One region of the Luteibacter pinisoli genome, then DNA from elsewhere that is predicted to be linked to it. Evidence: riboswitches for the same ligand, from Rfam matches in the RefSeq annotation. Region 1 holds a riboswitch; each other region holds the start of a gene.
What was found. Region 1 has a riboswitch for cobalamin ahead of FIV34_RS20360 (TonB-dependent receptor domain-containing protein). Riboswitches for the same ligand answer to the same signal wherever they lie in the genome.
Positions count from the first base shown of each region.

Region 2: linked by a shared signal. The riboswitch ahead of FIV34_RS19240 (ribonucleoside-diphosphate reductase subunit alpha) and the one ahead of FIV34_RS20360 (TonB-dependent receptor domain-containing protein) in region 1 are both predicted to bind cobalamin.
Region 3: linked by a shared signal. The riboswitch ahead of metE (5-methyltetrahydropteroyltriglutamate--homocysteine S-methyltransferase) and the one ahead of FIV34_RS20360 (TonB-dependent receptor domain-containing protein) in region 1 are both predicted to bind cobalamin.
Region 4: linked by a shared signal. The riboswitch ahead of btuB (TonB-dependent vitamin B12 receptor) and the one ahead of FIV34_RS20360 (TonB-dependent receptor domain-containing protein) in region 1 are both predicted to bind cobalamin.

Region 1 covers NZ_CP041046.1:4,499,529-4,504,289, reverse strand. The annotation lists gene FIV34_RS20365 (efflux RND transporter permease subunit) at 1-677, opposite strand, end outside; gene FIV34_RS20360 (TonB-dependent receptor domain-containing protein) at 847-2,727, opposite strand; cobalamin riboswitch at 2,884-3,118, opposite strand; gene FIV34_RS20355 (nucleoid-associated protein) at 3,677-4,761, shown strand, end outside; gene FIV34_RS20350 (hypothetical protein) at 4,695-4,761, shown strand, end outside.
Region 2 covers NZ_CP041046.1:4,228,454-4,233,214, reverse strand. The annotation lists gene FIV34_RS19245 (ribonucleotide-diphosphate reductase subunit beta) at 1-485, opposite strand, end outside; gene FIV34_RS19240 (ribonucleoside-diphosphate reductase subunit alpha) at 485-2,986, opposite strand; cobalamin riboswitch at 3,152-3,366, opposite strand; gene FIV34_RS19235 (response regulator) at 3,569-4,761, shown strand, end outside.
Region 3 covers NZ_CP041046.1:740,751-745,511, reverse strand. The annotation lists gene FIV34_RS03290 (hypothetical protein) at 1-583, opposite strand, end outside; gene FIV34_RS03285 (hypothetical protein) at 593-802, opposite strand; gene FIV34_RS03280 (aldo/keto reductase) at 1,011-1,991, shown strand; gene FIV34_RS03275 (glycosyltransferase) at 1,988-3,271, opposite strand; cobalamin riboswitch at 3,337-3,552, shown strand; gene metE (5-methyltetrahydropteroyltriglutamate--homocysteine S-methyltransferase) at 3,747-4,761, shown strand, end outside.
Region 4 covers NZ_CP041046.1:4,187,072-4,191,832, reverse strand. The annotation lists partial or broken gene FIV34_RS19110 (acyltransferase family protein) at 1-540, shown strand, start outside; cobalamin riboswitch at 537-769, shown strand; gene btuB (TonB-dependent vitamin B12 receptor) at 890-2,770, shown strand; gene FIV34_RS19100 (hypothetical protein) at 2,794-3,375, shown strand; gene cobO (cob(I)yrinic acid a,c-diamide adenosyltransferase) at 3,399-4,001, shown strand; gene FIV34_RS19090 (cobyrinic acid a,c-diamide synthase CobB) at 3,998-4,761, shown strand, end outside.

The DNA of each region.
Region 1 (4,761 bases):
TGCGAACGGCCATCGGAGAGCAGGCCCTGCGGCGAATTCACGTTCGCCGCCTGCAGCGCGTTCGATACGTCGTTGGCGGTGAGGCCCTTGGTGGACAGCGCGTTGGTGTCCAGTTCCACGCGCACCGCGTGCGGCGTGCCACCGAACACCTGCACGCGCGACACGCCGTCGATCTGCGAGACCGTCGGGCGGATCAGCGTGTCGACCACGTCGTAAAGCTTGTCGGCCGGCATCGTCTTCGAGGTGAACGACACCAGCAGCACCGGGATCTGCCCGGTATCGAACTTGAAGTACTGCGGCGGGCTGGGCATGCCGGCCGGGAGATCCGCCACCGAGGCGTTGATGGCGGCCTGCACGTCGCGTGCGGCCGCATCGGTGGAACGGTCCATGGTGAACTGGATGCGGACGAAACCGCCGCCTTCCGTGCTGTTCGAATACATCCGGTCCACGCCGGGGATCTGGCCGAGGTGGCGCTCCAGCGGCGCGATGATGGTGGATGCCATCGTCTGCGCATTGGCGCCGGGCATCTGGGCCTGGATGAACACCGCGGGGACTTCGATCGACGGCAGGGCCGCCACGCCCAGCAGCATGTAGGCGAGGATGCCGGCCAGCGTCAGGCCCGCTGCAAGCAGCGAGGTTCCCCTGGGCCGGTGGATAAACGGAGCAAAAAAATTCACGACACATCCTGTGACAGCGGGAACGCCCCCGCGCCGCGCACTTTATGACGTGCGGGGGGCCTCCGTCGCGTGTGCCGTCCGTCAGCCCCTGCCGAAAGGCAGGGGAAACCTGTTCGGACAGGTATTTCTGTCCGAACCGGCTTTCTGTGCGAACCGATTGGGTCAGTACTTACATAGCGGGCGAGAAACGGACCGTCATGTAATAGGTGCGGCCCAGCTGGTTGTAATACGCCGCCGTCTCATAGCGCTTGTCGGCGATGTTGGCCACGCGGCCCTGCACGCTCCAGGCGCTGTCGATGTGCCACGTGGCGCGCAGGTCGGCCGTGGTGTATCCGCCCAGGCGGGTGCTGTTGGCCGCGTCGTCGTAGCTGTAGCCGGCGGCGTACACCGAGCCACCCAGGGTGAACGCGCCCAGGTCCTTGTCCAGGTCCACGCGGCCGGTGCGACGCGGGCGGCGGGCCAGCAGGTTGTCGTGCTGGTCACCGCTATCGCGGTTCAGCGGCTGCTGCAGGGTCAGGTAGGTACGCACGTGCCAGCCATCCACGTCGGCGCCCAGCTGTCCTTCCAGGCCACGGATGCGTGCTTCGCTGACGTTGATCGGCAGGAAGGACGCGTCGTAGCCGATCAGGTCGTCCACCTTGCTCTGGTAGGCGTTCACCGCCCAGTTCCAGATGCCCGGGCGGCCGCTCAGGCCGATCTCGGCGGTGCGCGAGGTCTCGGGCTTGAGCGACACCGGCGAACCGTACGGGTAGTACTCATCGTTGAACGTCGGCGCGTGGAAGGCGCTGCCGTACGACGCGGTGACCCGCATGCCGTTGTCGAAGCGGAAACCGTACGCGGCCGAGCCGGTGGTGTGGTTGCCGAACTGGGTGTTGTGGTCGTGGCGCGCCGAGAGCTGGATCTCGTGCGGGCCGAACACGCCCTGGTACAGCGCGAACACGCCGGTGTTATCGCGGGTGTCCTTGAGGTAATCCGTCGCGCTGTCCAGCTTCTCCTGCTGGAAATCGACGCCGGCGCTCAGGGTCTGGCCCGGGGCCAGGGTGATGTCGTTCTGCCAGGCGGCCTGGTTGCGCTTGGAATACAGGTAGCCGACGCGCGCCTTGTCCACGCCGTAGTTCACGAAGTCCAGGGTCTTGTTCGCGCCGTTGAGGTAATCGTCGGCACGATCCTGGTTCTGGCCCAGGCTCACCGACATGCGCCAGTCGGCCATGGCGTCGAAGCTGAGCTTGCCGCCGGCCACCTGCTGCGAGCGACGGGTGAGGTTCTGGAAGTCACCGTCGTACTCGATGGTGCCCTTGCTGCGCAGCCAGCTGCCGGTGAGCTCGGTGCCGTTGTCCCAGCGGTAGCCCCCCGAGAGCGCGCCGTTGTAGGTGCGGTAGGCGTCGTGGTCCGGTTCGTCGGTGAAGCAGCCCTTGAAGGCCGTGCCCGCGCCGACGCGGCACGCATTGATGCCGCCGGTGTACTGGCCGCCCAGGCTGGCGTTATACCAGCCGTGCGTGGTGCCGCCGGAAACGCCGACCTGGCCTGCGGTGTAGCCGTGGCTGCCGCCGGTGACCGACACCGTCGGGGTCGGTGCTTCGCCAGCCTGGCCGTGGCGGGTGAAGATCTGGATGACGCCGCCGATGGCGTCCGAGCCGTACAGGGTGGAACGCGGGCCGCGGACGACTTCGATGTGGTCGATCTGCTCCACCGGGATCTGCTCATAGGCCGGGATGCCCGCGCCGACGGTGCCCACGCGCACGCCGTCGATCAGCACCAGGGTGTGGGCGGAGTTGGTGCCGCGCATGAACATGGAGGTCTGCTGGCCGATGCCACCGGCATTGGCCATCACCACGCCCGGCAGGCCGGTGAGCAGGTCCTGCACGCTGACCGGCTGCAGGCGCTCGATGTCCTCGCGGGTGATCACGGTGACCGGGGCGAGCACCTCGTCCAGCGGGGTGGCCGCGCGGTTGGCGGTCACCACCACGGAGGGCAGGTTTTCCGGGGCATCCGCGGCGTGCGCCAGGGCGATGGACGACAGCAGGGCCGTCGCGAGCAGGGTCTTCTTCATCAGGAACATCCTCGTGCCGCCGGTGCGGCAAGTCTTGAAACCGAGGACGGTCGTGGGGGAATGAGACGAACGGCGCGCGGGCGGGAAGCCACGAGGCTGTCCGGATCCGCCCGCCGCGAATCGTCCGAAACAGGGCCACCCCCGCGGCCATGGCTGGCGCAGGGGGTGTTTCGGGCCGGTCTCCGGACTCGCCCTTGCCGCGTTGGCGGATTCTCCCGGCGCCTTCCCACCCCGTTCGGGGCAGTGGCTGAGGCCGGTTAGAACGGGGTGTTCCCCTGGGGCTTACCGTTGCGGGGGCAGTGCCGGCCTTGCCGCTTCAGCGGCGCACCGGCTTCCCGTTTCATCCTTACCGCCATGAAGGCGGGTGGACACCCGAACGGGGGCATTCTAGCGGTGAACTGGCGAGAACGGTGGCAGAGGCTGGACGGGAGGCTGCGTGAGCGGGGGCGGGCAGGCCCCTGGGGCCGCCAGACGCGGACCTGCGGACCGGGCCGTAGCTTCCGTGTCGCAAAAATCGTGGCGTTGGGCGGCCCTCCGCTTATGTCGGCCCCAGGGGCCTGCCCGCCCCCGCGTCGACACCGTGCGAGTGTCCATGGAGAAAGCAAAGCGCCGTAGTGTCTCCCCAGATACGTGTCGCTGTCCCTTGATGGAATTGGTCAGAAAGCACGGCCGTCGCATTACAGATTGGCCGCATCAAACATCAGGCGACCGGCAATCCGGGTCGAGAAGCGCGGCCGTTTGAGGTGTCGAATGAGACCGGCCATACCCGCAACGGCGGTGGAAGCGGGCTGGCTGTAAGGAGTTCGTGTCAACTTAAATGCTTGCCGTAAATGCATATAAGACGACTCGTCCGGCCGGTCTTAAGAGATGAGATGAATCCACTCAATAATTCAACGTGCCCTGGCCCAAAAAGGTAATATCCGCGAAACGAAAAACAGGGGATGAAGGAATGGCAGGGAAAGTTAGCCAGCTGAGCGCGGCTGAACTCAATTCGCTCCAAATTCAGCAGCTCGTATTTCATGTGCTAGAGCCAGGAAATGAAGCGGAGACCGTTCGCTATCTTGACGAGCCGCTCCAACTATCCGTATCGCAGCGATCGTTTTTTCTAGAGCGGTTACAGCAGGCAGCGTCGGGTACACAGTACGTTTTTTCCGGGCGCGTGCAGACGCTTCGAGGTATCTGCTCGGAAATGCTCGAGCACCAACGATCCTTTATCGATGCCTCGAAAGATATTGCCGCGGCCTTCAGTGAGCACCACCGCGGAAGACAAATGGCTCCCGGTGTTGTTGTGATTGCGATCGCCACCGTGGAGGTCGATGGGAGTCATACGCCGCTGGTCTTTATCCTTAAGATGGATCACCAGCGAGCGATGACCTACAACCTCCGAGCTGGAGCGGCAGGCACGGTCGCGAATATGCGTGAGTACGCGGACGCATTAGTACAAGACAAGGCCGCAGTACAAAGACATGCACTTATCGATCTGTCTGACACGTTTGCTTGGGACGTCCTCGCAGCAGAAAGAAATGAGGGTACGACTCCCAATCTGAAGAACTTTTTTAAAGCGTTTCTCGGGGTCGAGCTCAGAGAGGACGCGAGTGTTCTAACAAGGCGAACATTCGACGTATTGAGACAGTGGACTCTGGGGTTGACCGATGACGATAAGCCTCAGGACGAGGACCGTCAGCGATACCACGAGAGGGCCATTCAATACTTCAAGGATCGCGACGCGTTCGATTCGGAGTCCTTTGTCGAAGCGGTCGTGGTTGATCCAGGGAGCCCGGAGCGTAGGCAACGAGTACGCGAGTCGCTATCGAACGCGCTCGGAGAAGCGGGAATTCAGGGGCAGGAGTTCGCCCCGATGCCCGAGTCGATACGAAAAAGCGTGCGAACAACAAGGATCAGTACAGACGAAGGTGTCGAGATCCGGTACGAAGGCGCACAGGAGAACGCCCGAGTGACGATCGAGGATGATCCAGAAGGGAATCCCGGATCCAAAATTATTACAATTCGGACCAACCACATCACCGAGAAGAA
Region 2 (4,761 bases), 270 kb from region 1:
CGGTTGACGTCCTGGATGGAGTCGATCCACTTGAAGCAGAACTCGCCCTTCTGGCGGATCGAGGGGATGTTCTCGATCGCCGCGAAGGCCTTGTTGCGCTCGTTCGGATCCGGGATGTAGGTGTCGAGCAGCGTGAGGTAGAACTGCACGTGCAGCGCTTCCTCATACAGCTGGCGCGACAGGTACATGCGCGCTTCGGGCGAGTTCACGTGCTGGTACAGGTTAAGCACCAGGTTGTTCGACACGATGGTGTCGCCGGTGGCGAAGAACGCCACCAGGCGATGGATCAGGTGCCGGTCCGCGTCGGACATCTTCGACTTCAGGTCGGTCACGTCCAGCGAGAAATCCACCTCTTCCACCGTCCACGTATTGCGGATGGCAGCGCGGTACATCTCGTAGAACTTCGGGTAACGCATCGGACGCAGCGTCAGCTCGAAGCCCGGGTCGAGGAGGTGGGCGTCGCGGGTGATCGGATGGGCGGACATTACTGGCAGGCCTCGCAGTATTCAGGATTTTCGAGCGAGCAGAACACTGCTGCCGTGGCTTCGTCCTGCGCATCGACGACCGGTGCGACCGGTGCGGCGACCGACGCGGTGACGGTGGTCTTCGCAATACGGGTGGCCGGACGCGAACGCAGGTAGTAGGTGGTTTTGACGCCGGACTTCCATGCGTACATGTACATGGACGACAGCTGGCCGATGTTCGGGTTTTCCATGAACAGGTTCAGCGACTGGCTCTGGTCGATATAGGCGCCGCGCGCGGCGGCCAGGTCGATCAGGGCCTTCTGCGGCAGCTCCCACACGGTGCGGTAGATCGCGCGCAGCTGCTCGGGAATCGAGGTGATGCCCTGCACGGAACCTTCGGCCAGCTTGATCTGGTCGCGGACGTCGGCGGTCCACAGGCCCAGGGTCTTCAGCTCGTCGACGAGGTAGCGGTTCACCACGAGGAAGTCACCCGAGAGGGTTTCGCGCTTGAACAGGTTGGACACCTGCGGCTCGATGCATTCGTAGCAACCGGCGATGGACGCGATGGTGGCGGTCGGCGCGATGGCGATGAGCAGCGAGTTGCGCAGGCCCTTCGCCTTGATCTTCTCGCGCAATTCGGCCCAGCGGTCGTCCTTGCCGGTCGGCGTGGCGGCCGGCCAGTAATCGAACTGGAGCTCGCCGTTGGCAGCGCGGCTCTCGTCGAAGCCCGGGTGGGCGCCATCGCGCTCGGCGATCTCGTTGGACTGCGACAGGGCGTGGAAGTAGATCTCTTCCGAAATGCGCGTGGAGAGCTGCAGCGCTTCGGCCGAGTCGAACGGCAGGCGCAGCTTGAAGAACACATCCTGCAGGCCCATCACGCCCAGGCCCACCGGGCGCCACTTCATGTTCGCCGTGCGCGCGGTGTCGATCGGGTAGAAGTTCAGGTCGATGACGCGGTTGAGCTGGCGCACGGCCGTACGCACGGTGGTGGCGAGCTTGTCGAAATCGAACGCGCCGTCCACGACGTGGCGGGAGAGGTTCACCGAGCCGAGGTTGCACACCGCCGTCTCGCCTTCGTTGGTCACCTCGAGGATCTCGGTGCACAGGTTCGACAGGTGGATGACGTTCTCCGGGCGCGCCGTCTGGTTGCTGGTGGCGTTGGAACGATCCTTGAAGGTCATCCAGCCGTTGCCGGTCTGCGCGAGCGAACGCAGCATGCGGGCGTAGAGCTCGCGCGCCTTCACCGTCTTCGAGGCGATGCCGTCGGCTTCGGCCTTCGCGTACGCGGCTTCGAAGGTCTCGCCCCAGGTGTCGACGAAGTGCGGCACGATCTTCGGATCGAACAGCGACCAGTCGCCGTCCGTTTCCACGCGACGCATGAACAGGTCGGGCACCCAGTTGGCGAGGTTGAGGTTGTGCGTGCGGCGGGCGTCGTCGCCGGTGTTTTCGCGCAGCTCGAGGAATTCCTCGATGTCGGCGTGCCAGCTTTCCAGGTACACGCAGGCCGCGCCCTTGCGCTTGCCGCCCTGGTTCACCGCGGCCACCGAGGCGTCCAGCGTCTTCAGCCAGGGCACCAGGCCGTTCGAATGGCCGTTGGTGCCGCGGATCAGCGAGCCGCGCGAACGGATCCGCGAGTAGGCCAGGCCAATGCCGCCGGCGAATTTCGAGAGCTGGGCCACGTCGCCATACTTCGCGTAGATCGACGCGAGGTCGTCCTGCGGCGAGTCGAGCAGGAAGCACGACGACAGCTGTTCGTGCGCCGTGCCGGCGTTGAACAGGGTGGGCGAGCTGGCCAGGTATTCCAGCGACGAGAGCATGCGGTACAGCTCAAGCGTTTCCGCGACATCGTTGCCGCCGAGCGCGCAGGCGATGCGCATGAAGAAGTACTGAGGCGTCTCGATGACGTGGCGCTTGGTCGGGTGGCGCAGCAGGTAACGGTCATACACCGTGCGCAGGCCGAAGTATTCGAAGCGGCGCGAGGCGGTCAGGTCGATCGCATCGTTGAGCTTGCGGGCGTTGGCCTGCACGAACGCGCGCAGGCGCTCGTTGAGGATGCCCAGCTCGACGCCCAGGTTGATCGACTGCGAGAACGACTGGATGTCCTGGCCGCTCACTTCCTTGTCGACGAAGGCCGAGAGCAGGCGCGCGGCAAGCTGGCCGTATTCCGGCTCTTCGGCGGTGAGGGCCGCGGCGGTGCGGATCGAGAGCTGGTCGAGCTCCTGGGTGGTGGCGCCGTCGTAGAGGCCGCCGATGGTCTTCAGCGCCACGCGCATCGGGTCTACCGCGAACAGGCCGTCGGCGCTGCGCGTCACCGCGCGCACGATCTTGTTCACGTCCACGGTTTCCTGGCCGCCGTTGCGCTTCTTCACGCGCATCTGGCCGGGGTTGTGCGGCGGGGTCAGCGCGAAGGCCGGCGGGGCATCCTCGCGGTAGCCGGCCGCGGGGGCCTGCTCGGTGGTGCGGGTGGAGGGGGTGGCGGCCGCATCGGCCGTCTCGGTGCGCTCGCGCGCTGCGGAATCCATTGTCGTCATGCTTGGCGTGCCCCAGGGCCTAGGTCCAGTCGCCCGCTCCCTCGCACGGGTCTCGACGCAGTGGGGCGCAACGGGAAAGCCGGGGACGAAGCCGCGCAACGGGGCTTCGGTCCGCGACGTGCTTCCCCGCGGAAGCCGTCACTACAAACCGGGCTGCTTGGGCCACGGCTGCTGGCAGGTCTTCGGACTTCGTGGACGTTTGCGGCCGTGCCGCCTCGCCTACCCGTCGCTTCCCAGCCTTTGGGGGCCAGTGCATTGAACGGGATCGTTTCCACTTACCGCTGCGGGGCAGTTCCGGATTTACACCGGATTCCCTATTAAGTCCGACGGGCAGTCGCGCCGCCTCGGACACCAACGGGACACACGATATAGGCGAGGGCAGGGCAGGTCAACACAAGATATAGGGTAAAGTGCCAATGCACTTGGTAACTCAATGAGTTGCAATCCGCGCGCCCGTGGGGCTTGCCTGAACGGCCGTGCGGGCATGTGAAGATCCCCTACACCCAAGGCCCCATGGCCCGACGATAAGATTCCGCCCCCATCCCATACAGACACCCAGGGCAGCCCGGTCCCATGCCATCTCCGTTCGCGTTGCAGGACCATGCACTGCTCAATCAATCGCTTGATGCGGTGCCCTTCGGCTTGGTGGCGTTGTCGCCCGCCGGCGAGACGCTGTACGCGAATGCGTGGGCCAGGGCCCGCCTGCGCGGGGCCGCGTTCCTGTCGCTGTGGGATCCGGCCGGACGCACCACCCTGGAGTCCCTGCTGCCGACGATCGGCGCCCGGGGCGTGCGCGACCTCGAACTGACGGCGATCGACGGCCTGCTCTGGCGCCTCGCCCTGGAAACATGGAGTGTCTCCGCGGTCGGCGAGGGCGTGGTGCTGGCGACCTGGCGCCCGGCCAGCGACGACAAGGCGTGGATGAGCCCCGGTGGCCAGGGCCCGATGGACATCACCCAGGACCAGATGCGCCAGGCGCAGAAGATGGACGCCATCGGCAAGCTCACCGGCGGCGTGGCCCACGATTTCAACAACCTCTTGCAGGTCATCAGCGGCAACCTGCAGCTGCTGGCCACCGACGTGCGCGGCAACGCCCGCGCCGAGCGGCGCGTGGCCAATGCGATGGCCGGCGTCACCCGCGGCTCAAAGCTGGCCGCCCAGCTGCTCGCCTTTGGCCGGCGCCAGCCGCTCGCCCCCAAGGTGGTGAACATCGGCCGCTTCGTGCGCGAGATGGACGACCTTCTGCGCCGCGCCCTGGGCGAGGCGATCGAGGTGGAAACCGTCATCGCCGGCGGCCTGTGGAACACCCTGGTGGACGTGGGCAACGTGGAAAACGCGCTGCTCAACCTGGCCATCAACGCGCGCGACGCGATGGGTGCCCAGGGCAAGCTCACCATCGAGGCCGGCAACACCCAGCTCGATGAGGCCTATGCCAAGGCCCACGGTGACCTGAAGCCGGGCCAGTACGTGATGCTGGCGGTGACCGACACCGGCACGGGCATTGCGCCGGATGTGCTGGCGCACGTGTTCGAACCGTTCTTCACCACCAAGCCGGAGGGCCAGGGCACCGGCCTGGGCCTGTCCATGGTCTACGGCTTCGTGAAGCAGTCCGGCGGCCACGTGAAGATTTACAGCGAGGCCGGCCACGGCACTACCGTGAAGATCTACCTGCCCCGCTCGGCGCAGAGCGAAGACCGTCTTGTCGATCTCGACGAAGGCGGCGTGCGCGGCGGCGACGAAACCGTGCTGGTGGCCGAGGATGACGA
Region 3 (4,761 bases), 850 kb from region 1:
TCGCCAGCGGTCTGCGGGAAACGCCCTCCAGCACCACGCGGTCTAAAGAGCCATCTCGATCGACCGCATAATCGCGCAGCGCGCCTGCGAACAGAAATGCGACTCCGTCCATTTCGACTTCAAGCGTAACCCGGACAAGATTGACCCCACGCGGTGACAACAGTGTCCCCCACAGCGCACCGCCGTCATTGGCCCGGAGTCGAGCGCGGAGCGTACGTCCGGCGAAGCCGCTTGCGCTTCCCACCATCGTTAGCGCGCAGAAATAGGCGCATATGCGCACGGGATATCGCGCAACGCTGGCGAGCGCTTCGGACGCAAGCAAGCCCTTCGAGTCGCCACTCATCATCGAGATGAACGCAACGGCGTCAGGCGACGGAAGGCCCCATGCATCACACAGGAAGACACAGAGCGAGTAGCCAGCAGCGTTTAGTGCGATGGAAGCGGCAATCGCACTGGCCAACGTCTCTGATACTGGACTATCCGGCGGCGACTGCTTAGCGAAGATCACGCCTCTCTGCAGTGAGAAGACAAACGCCAGCCCCGGCAACAGGAAGACCAGGGCAACGAGCACCGATAAGCTCAAGCCCACGGCTTATTTCTTCTTGAACAGCCGAAATGGGTGGGCGTCGCGTTGGGGTGATACCCGCCCATAGGTCGTCCCATTAACCGTAAACGACTCCCTGCCTTCTTCGTCTGCCCGCAAGCTCTCCGCGATAACGGCATACGTGGCCCCCGGGACGTCGAAGAGCTCCCTTGCAACACGCTCCGAGTAAGCAGCCCTGAATGATCGTACCTTGCTCATGGAACCTCCTTTTCGTCCGCAAAGTATAGGTCGATGCGCTAAGAGAGAAGTCCTCGATCGCTGTAGGCTTTCCACGAGGCGGTGTGTAGGGGCAGTGCTGACATCGGGACAGTGCGCGCCGCCCCGAATAATCTGAATCACGGCAGCGACCCGGCCATCGCGTGTACGCTACCCAGGCACCCTCGCTTCCCCTACGTGGAGTTCCCCGATGCAATACGTAAAGCTGGGCAAGACCGGACTCGAGATCTCGCCCGTGATCCTGGGCTGCATGACCTACGGTGACCCCAAGCGCGGCAACCATGCCTGGACGCTTGATGAGGAGCAGAGCCGGCCGTTCATCCGCAAGGCGCTCGACCTCGGCATCAATACCTTCGACACGGCGAACGCGTATTCCGATGGCACGTCCGAGGAAATCGTCGGTCGCGCGCTGAAAGATTTTACGAGGCGCGACGAAGTGGTCATCGCCACGAAGACGTTCTTCCACTGGCACAAGGGCCCGAACGCCGGCGGCCTTTCGCGCAAGGCCATCTTCCATTCCGTGAATGATTCGCTCGCGCGCCTTGGCACCGACTACATCGACCTGCTGCAGATCCATCGCTTCGACCACGGCGTACCGATCGAGGAGACGCTGGAAGCGCTGCACGACGTGGTGAAAGCCGGTAAGGCACGCTACATCGGCGCGTCGTCGATGCATGCGTGGCAGTTCGCGAAGATGGTCTATACCTCTCGCCTGCATGGCTGGACGGAGTTCGTCAGCATGCAGGACCACTACAACCTCATCCAGCGCGAAGAAGAGCGCGAGATGATTCCGTTCTGCATCGACCAGGGTATCGCGGTGATTCCGTGGAGTCCGCTGGCCCGCGGCCGCCTGACGCGTGACTGGGAAGAGAGCAGCACGCGGCAGGAGAAGGATGTATTCGGCGGCACGCTGTACAACGCGACCGAAGACGCGGACCGGGCGATCGTCGCCGCCGTGAAGAAGGTCGCTGAAGATCGCGGCGTGCCGCGTGCACAGGTGGCGCTGGCATGGGTGGCGCAGCGCGCGGGCATCACGGCACCGATCGTCGGTGCGTCCAAGCCGCACCATCTCGACGATGCCGTCGCCGCACTGCAGCTCAACCTTTCTGACGAAGAGATCAAGGCGCTGGAGCAGGCCTATACCCCGCGCGCGAGCGCTGGTTTCGACTAAGGCCGCCGGCGTTCGATAGCCGCCTCGATGGTATCCGCGGCAACCCGCGCGCCATGCTCTTCGTGGAGCTGGCGCGCGACATCGCCGGTGCGTGACCTGATCGTGCTGCTTTCCAACAGGACCGCGAGCTTCGCTGTCGCGCGATCGGCGCGGTACCGTGTCGCAGGCAGCACGTCGCCCGCACCAAGCCGGCGCACGCGTGCCGCATTGTCCGGCTGATCGAAACCATGTGGCACCACGAGGGATGGCCGCCCGGCACGCAGGGCCTCGTGGGTTGTGCCAATGCCGCCGTGGTGAACAACGGCGGCCGCTCGGGCGAAGAGCGCGCCATGTGAGGCGTAGTCCACGGCCAGGATATCGTCGCCTTGCAACGCAAGGCGTTCGCGCAGCGCGGGGGAGCCCGTGAGAACAACAGCACGCCGCCCCAGTTGGCGCGCCGCGGCGATGCTTTCACGCAGGAAATCCGCGCCGGCGTGCACGGCAGCAGAGCCTAGGGTGAACACGATCGGTGGTGCGCCTGCGTCGAGCCACGAACGCAGCGATGGTTCCAGCGCATCGGCGCCCGGGAGGTAACGGCACTGCCCGGTCAGCACGGTGTTGGCGGGCGCATCAGGCGGCAGGCCTCCCAGCACCGGCGAATAGAGCGCCAGCACGCCGTCGCGGCCATGCTGCCCGCGGTGGAACGGATCGCCGCCCGCGCCGACGGGAGCGAGCCCAAGCTGCCGGCGGAAGTCGCGTACCGGGGCCGTCCACGGCCGGGTCAGCCCCTCGACACTGCGCACCAGCAGCCGGCCACGCCCTGGCGACGCCCTGAGCCACGCGTCCAGTGGCGCGATGCCGGTGGCCGGTGGGTCGAATGGGGAGAGGAACACCGACGGCGACAGCACGGCCGACAGCCATGCCACCGGTAACGTCTCGCCAAGCATCTGCCCTGCAAAGGCCAGCGTGGTCGTCACGACCGCATCGGCGGCCGAGCAGAAGGTTTTCAGCGCGTGGTAGCTCGCCGCCACATCGGCGGCTGCGAGATCCCTCACGACGAACCTGGGCCCGCGCCAGGGATGGAACGCGCGTGCAGCGAATGCCGCCTTGTCCTCCGGCTCCGCGATGCCGCTGGCCATGACGAAATCCAGCCCCGCATCGAGGACGGCATCGCGGTGGATCGCGTGGGCACCCACGGTCACCCGGTGCCCGCGCGCCACCAGCTCCCGGCCCACGGCCAGGAATGGAAACAGGTCGCCCTGCGATCCCACCGTCGCCAATACGATGTGCCGTTCCGTCACGCCCGCCTTCCTCGCATCCCGGTCACCCATCCTCGCGCATTTGACTTTGGCCGTCCGGACGGCTAATTTCGCCGTCGCCCGTGGTCGATATCTCTCTATTCGGATGGAGAGATAAAGCTAAGAGGGAAGCCGGTGAGAGTCCGGCGCTGCCCCGCAGCGGTATGTGGAGACGACATCCGTCACAAGCACTGGGCCATGGGGCCCGGGAAGCGACGGTGAAGGCGGCACCCGCGGGTGCCACATCCACGAGCCCGAAGACCTGCCACCAGCCGATGCCCGCGCGGGGTCATGCCTGCGCAGGCGTCGTCCGACCTGCCGTACCGCCTTGCGCGGGGCGGCGGTTCGCCCGCGGGGGCGAAGGTCGACGGTCAGCCTGCATGACGGCCCAGCCCGCCAGCGCGTGCCTTCGCGTTGGGGCGCGGCCGTCCGCGTGCGCCGCCCTTCCCTCCTCTTTTGTCCAAAGAGGAATCCATCCATGCCACACGTTACCTATCTCGGTTTCCCCCGTATCGGCCGGCGCCGCGAACTCAAGCGCGCGCTCGAAAGCCACTGGAAGGGCGAGACCAGCGCCAGCGACCTTCTCGCCACCGCCGCCTCGCTGCGCCAGCGCCACTGGCAACTCGCCCGCGAGGCCGGCGCCGACAGCGTGCCCGTTAACGACTTCTCCCTGTATGACCACGTGCTCGACGCCGCGGTGGCGGTGGACGCCATCCCGGCGCGCTATCGCGACCTGCACGACAGGGCGCCCCTGGCCGCCTATTTCGCCATGGCCCGCGGCCACCAGGACGGTACGTTCGACCTGCGCGCACTGGAGATGACCAAGTGGTTCGATACGAACTACCACTACCTCGTCCCTGAACTCCACGCCGGCCAGCTGTTCCGCGCGCGCCCCGAAAAGGCGGTGGCGGAATACCGCGAGGCGGTGGCGGCCGGCCACGCGGCGCGGCCGGTGCTGCTCGGCCCGGTGACCTTCCTGCTGTTATCGAAGACGGTGGACGGCAGTCACCCGCTCGGCCTGCTGGACGCGTTGCTGCCCGCGTGGCTAGATCTGGTCGATGCGCTTGCGGCCGAAGGCACGGCATGGATCCAGGTCGACGAACCCGCCCTCGCGCTCGACCTCGATGTCGGCACCCGCGATGCGTTCCGCCGCGTGTACGACGCCCTGGCCGCTCGCTCGTCCGCGAAGATCCTGCTAGCCACCTACTTCGGCGCGCTCGACGGCAACCTGGGCCTTGCGGCTTCGCTCCCCGTCGCCGGACTGCACGTCGACCTCGCCCGCGCATCCGCGCAACTGCATGCGGTCCTCGATGCCCTGCCGGACGGACGCGTGCTGTCGGCGGGTCTTGTCGATGGTCGCAACGTGTGGCTCAGCGATCCGGAAGCGATCCTGCCGCGACTGGAAGCGCTAACGGAACGCGTGCCATCCGATCGCCTGTGGATCGCGCCCTCGTGCTCGCTGCTGCACGTGCCCATCGACGCCTCAGATGAGA
Region 4 (4,761 bases), 310 kb from region 1:
TGGGCCGGCACCGACGTGCCGGTGGGACCGGCTTATCTGGAATACCTTTACTACCCGACGTACTCGCGCCTGGATGGCCTGCTCGCCGGCGTCGCCCTGGCGGCGTGCTCGGTGTTCCGTCCGGGCTGGATGGCGCGCGTACAGGGGCGCGGCGGCGTCCTGCTCGGCGCCTCCGCGCTGCTGCTGGCCGGCTGCATCCTGTTGTTTGACGGCCATCGGCTGGACTTCTGGCCCAACGTGGCCGGCTATCCGCTGGTGGCGCTGGCGATGGCGGCCTTTGTCGCCGCCGGCGCGGGTGGCACGTGGCTGGCACGCCTGCGGATACCCGGCGCGGGCTGGATCGCCCGCACCTCGTACAGCCTCTACCTCAGCCACAAGGGCGCCTTCATGCTGACCGAGGCCGCGCTGGATGGCCGTCTTGATGGCTACCCGTGGCTGCGCTTCCTCGCCCACGCCGCGGTGGTGCTGGCCGTGGGTGCCGCGCTGCACTACACGGTGGAGCGCCCCGTCCTGCGCTGGTATGCGCGCCGTTCCGCTACACTACGGCCACCCAAGGTGATCCACGGCGTTCGCGCCACGGATTGAAACGGGAATCCGGTGACCCGCAGGCACTTCGCCTGCGCCATTCCGGAGCTGCCCCCGCAACGGTAGGTGAGTTGACGGGGCTGGCCAATGCCACTGTGCCGCGCGCGGCATGGGAAGGCGCCAGCCCTTGCAGGTGAACCCTGCGCTCACAAGCCCGGAGACCGGCCATGAGGTATCACCGGACAGGCGGAGGGCCCTGGTCGCGGGTGGCCCGACTCCGTTCGCCGTCGCTTGCACCTTGCTTTTCGCGTGTCCCTCGCCGTCATAGCCGCGCGGGTAGGCGCGGTCAGCAGGGAGTTCCATCGTGTCTTTTCGTCCGTCTCGCCTTGCGTGCGCCGTCGCGCTCGTTCTGTTCGCCCCCATCGCCGCCCACGCCGACGATGCCGCGTCCACTGACCTGGACAAGGTCGTCGTCACCGCCAGCCGCACCGAGCAGACGCTCAACCAGGTGCTCTCGGCCTCCACCGTGATTGACCGCGCCGACATCGAGCGCCTGCAGCCCTCGTCGCTGGCCGACCTGCTGCGCGCCACGCCGGGCGTGTCCATTGCCAACAACGGCGGCCCGGGCAAGGCCACCTCGGTCTTCATGCGCGGCACAGAGTCGGACCACGTGCTGGTGCTGGTCGACGGCGTGAAGATCGGCTCGGTCACCTCGGGCACCGCGGCGTTCCAGGACATCCCGGTGGACCAGATCGAGCGCATCGAAATCGTGCGCGGCCCGTACTCCAGCCTCTATGGCTCCGACGCGCTGGGCGGTGTCATCCAGATTTTCACCCGCCACCCGCAGGGCGCCTTCGTGCCCAACCTCTCGGTGGGTGTCGGCAGCTGGTCCACCCTGCGTGGTTCGGCCGGTTTCTCCGGCCGTGGCAGCAACGGCTGGTACTCGGTGGAAGCCAGCCATGACCAGACCCATGGCATCAATGCCTGCCGCGGCAAGCCCAGCCCGGGTGGTGGTGGCTGCTACACGTACGAGCCAGACGCCGATGGCTACCGCAACAACGCGCTGTCGCTGAAGGGCGGCTGGCGCTTCGACGAACAGTGGGATGCCGACGCCAGCGCCACGCGCACCGAAGGCCGCAACCACTACGACGGCACCAGCAGCAACTTCGCCGAATCGGCCACCCAGGCCCTCGGCGGCCGCCTGCGCTATCGCCCGTCGCAGGATGCCCTGCTCACGTTGAATGTCGGCCGCAGCGCGGACCTGTCCACCGACTACGAGAGCGGCGTGTACGCCGATACGTTCAACAGCCATCGCGACCTGGCGTCGCTGCAGGCGGACCTGGGCAAGGTCGGCGGCGCGTACGGCCTCACCACCCTGGGCTTCGACTGGCAGCGTGACCACGTGGTGGGCAACACCGATTACTTTGTCGACGCGCGCCGCAACCACGCCCTGTTCGCGCAGTGGCAGCAGGAGTTCGGCGACAGCTCCGTGCAGGGCAGCCTGCGCCGTGACGAGAACAGCCAGTTCGGTGGCAAGACCACGGGCAGCCTGCAATACGGCTACGCGCTGACCAACGACCTGCGCGTGACTGCCAGCTACGGCACCGCGTTCAAGGCACCGACCTTCAACGACCTGTATTACCCCGATTACGGCAACCCGGACCTGCAGCCGGAAACCTCGCGTAACTGGGAGATGGGCCTGCGCGGCACGCCGGGCTGGGGCCACTGGTCGGTGAATGCGTTCCAGAACCGCATCGATCACCTGATCGTGTTCGACTCGAGCCTGACTGGCCCGCTGTTCCCGTTTGGCGGTGCCAACAACATCGATCGCTCGCGCATCCGCGGCGTGGAGCTGGCCGGCGATACCACGCTGGGCGAATGGCGCCTCGGCGGCAACGCCACCTGGCTGTCGCCGGAAGACGACAGTGACGACGCCACCCACGGCAACCTGCTGCCGCGCCGTGCACGCCGCACCGCCAACGTCGATGTGGACCGCAGCTTCGGCGCCTTCAGCGTCGGCGCCAGCGTCTTCGGTTCGGGCTACCGCTATGACGACACCGCCAACCTGCACCGCCTGGGCGGTTACGCGCTGACCGACCTGCGCATGGCCTATGCCATCGACACCGCATGGAACGTCGAGCTCGCCGCCAGGAACATCTTCGACCGTCACTACGAGACCGCGCGTTACTTCAACCAGCCCGGCCGCAACTGGATGCTCACGTTCCGCTACCAGCCGCGTTCCTGATCCGCTTCCTGGAGGACACCCCGATGAAACCGCTCTCCCGTCCCGCCTTCGCGGCCATGGCCGCGTTGTTCGCCATCGTCATGATCGCCACCCGCTTCAATCACTTCGGCGACATGCTGCACCTGCCCGATGCCTCCATGGCGTTGTTCTTCCTGGGCGGCATCTACCTGCGCAAGCACCTGGCCTTCGTCGCCTTCGTGCTGCTGGCCGTGCTGGTGGACTGGTATTCCATCAGCTACGCGGGCGTGAGCGACTTCTGCATCACCGTGGCGTATTCCTTCATGCCGCTGGCGTACGCCGTGCTCTGGTACGGCGGCCGCCTGCTGGCGCCGCGCTTTGACGGATCGCTGCGGTCGCATGGCCTGGTGTTCCTCGGCATCGTAGTGTGCGCCACGCTGAGCTATGCCGTATCCAACGGCGCGTTCTACTGGCTGGGCGGGCGCTACACGGACCCGAACATGACCCAGTACGTGCAGCGCTTCATGCAGTGGGCGCCGCTGTTTGTCCGTGCCGCGGCGCTGTATGTGCTGGCGGCACAGGTGATCCATGCGGTGGTCGCGCGCTTCCTGCCGCGCGAGGGTGGCCGCGGCGCGGCGCACGTATGAGCGACAAGCCCGCGTGGGGCGAGATGGACGACGCCGCGCGCTATCGCGACCGCGCCCAGCGGAAAAAGGAACTGGTGGACCGGCGCATTGCCCGGGCCACCATCGACCGGGGCGTGCTGGTGGTGAACACCGGCAACGGCAAGGGCAAGAGCTCGTCCGGTTTCGGCATGCTGGCGCGCTCGCTGGGCCACGGCTTGCACTGTGGTGTCGTACAGTTCATCAAAGGCAGCTTCTCCACGGGCGAGGAGGCCTTCTTCCGCCAGTTTGAAGGCGATGGACTGGATTACCACGTGATGGGCGAGGGCTTTACCTGGGAAACCCAGGACCGTGAGCGCGATATCGCCGCCGCCACGGCGGCGTGGGCCGTCGCCGAGCGCATGCTCGGCGATGACGCGTACGACTACGTGCTGCTCGACGAACTCAACATCGCGCTGGTGAAGGGCTACATCCCGCTGGATCGTGTGATCAGCGTGCTACTGGCACGACCTGGGCGACAGCACGTGGCGATCACCGGCCGTGGCGCACCCGATGCACTGGTGGCCATCGCCGATACCGTGACCGAGATGCGCGTGGTGAAGCACGCCTTCCAGGCGGGGATCAAGGCGCAGAAAGGTATCGAGCTGTGACCCGCCACTGTCCCGCGCTGCTGGTATCCGCGCCCGCGTCGGGGCAGGGAAAGACCAGCGTCACCGCCGCGCTGGCTCGCGCGCATGCCCGGCTTGGCCGCCGCGTGCGGGTGTTCAAGACGGGGCCCGACTTCCTCGATCCGATGATCCTTGCGACGGCTGCCGGCTCGCCGGTGTACCAGCTTGATGCATGGATGGGGGGCGAGGATGACGTTCGCGCGCGCCTCTACGCGGCGGCGGGCGAGGCCGACCTGATCCTGGTGGAAGGGGTGATGGGCCTGTTCGATGGCGCGCCGTCGAGTGCCGACCTGGCGTCACGTTTTGGCCTCCCCGTGTTGGCGGTGATCGATGGATCGGCCATGGCCCAGACCTTTGGCGCACTCGCGCACGGGTTGGCGACGTACCGTGACGATGTCACGGTACAGGGCGTGCTCGCCAACCGCGTGGGCAGCGAGTACCACGCGACCCTTCTGCGCGAGAGCCTTCCGCCGTCGATCGCCTGGCACGGTGCCTTGCCGCGCGATGCAGCGATGACCTTGCCCGAACGGCACCTGGGCCTCGTTGCCGCAGGCGAGCTCGACGACCTGGAGGCACGGCTGGACGGGCTGGCTGATGCCCTGGCCGCACGGTCACCGCTGGCGCTGCCGCCGCCGGTCGCCTTCGAGCCAGTCGCCCCGGTAGCGCGCCAGGTGGCGTTGAGCGGCGTGCGTATCGCCATCGCGCGGGATGCGGCGTTCGCGTTCGTGTATCCCGCCAACCT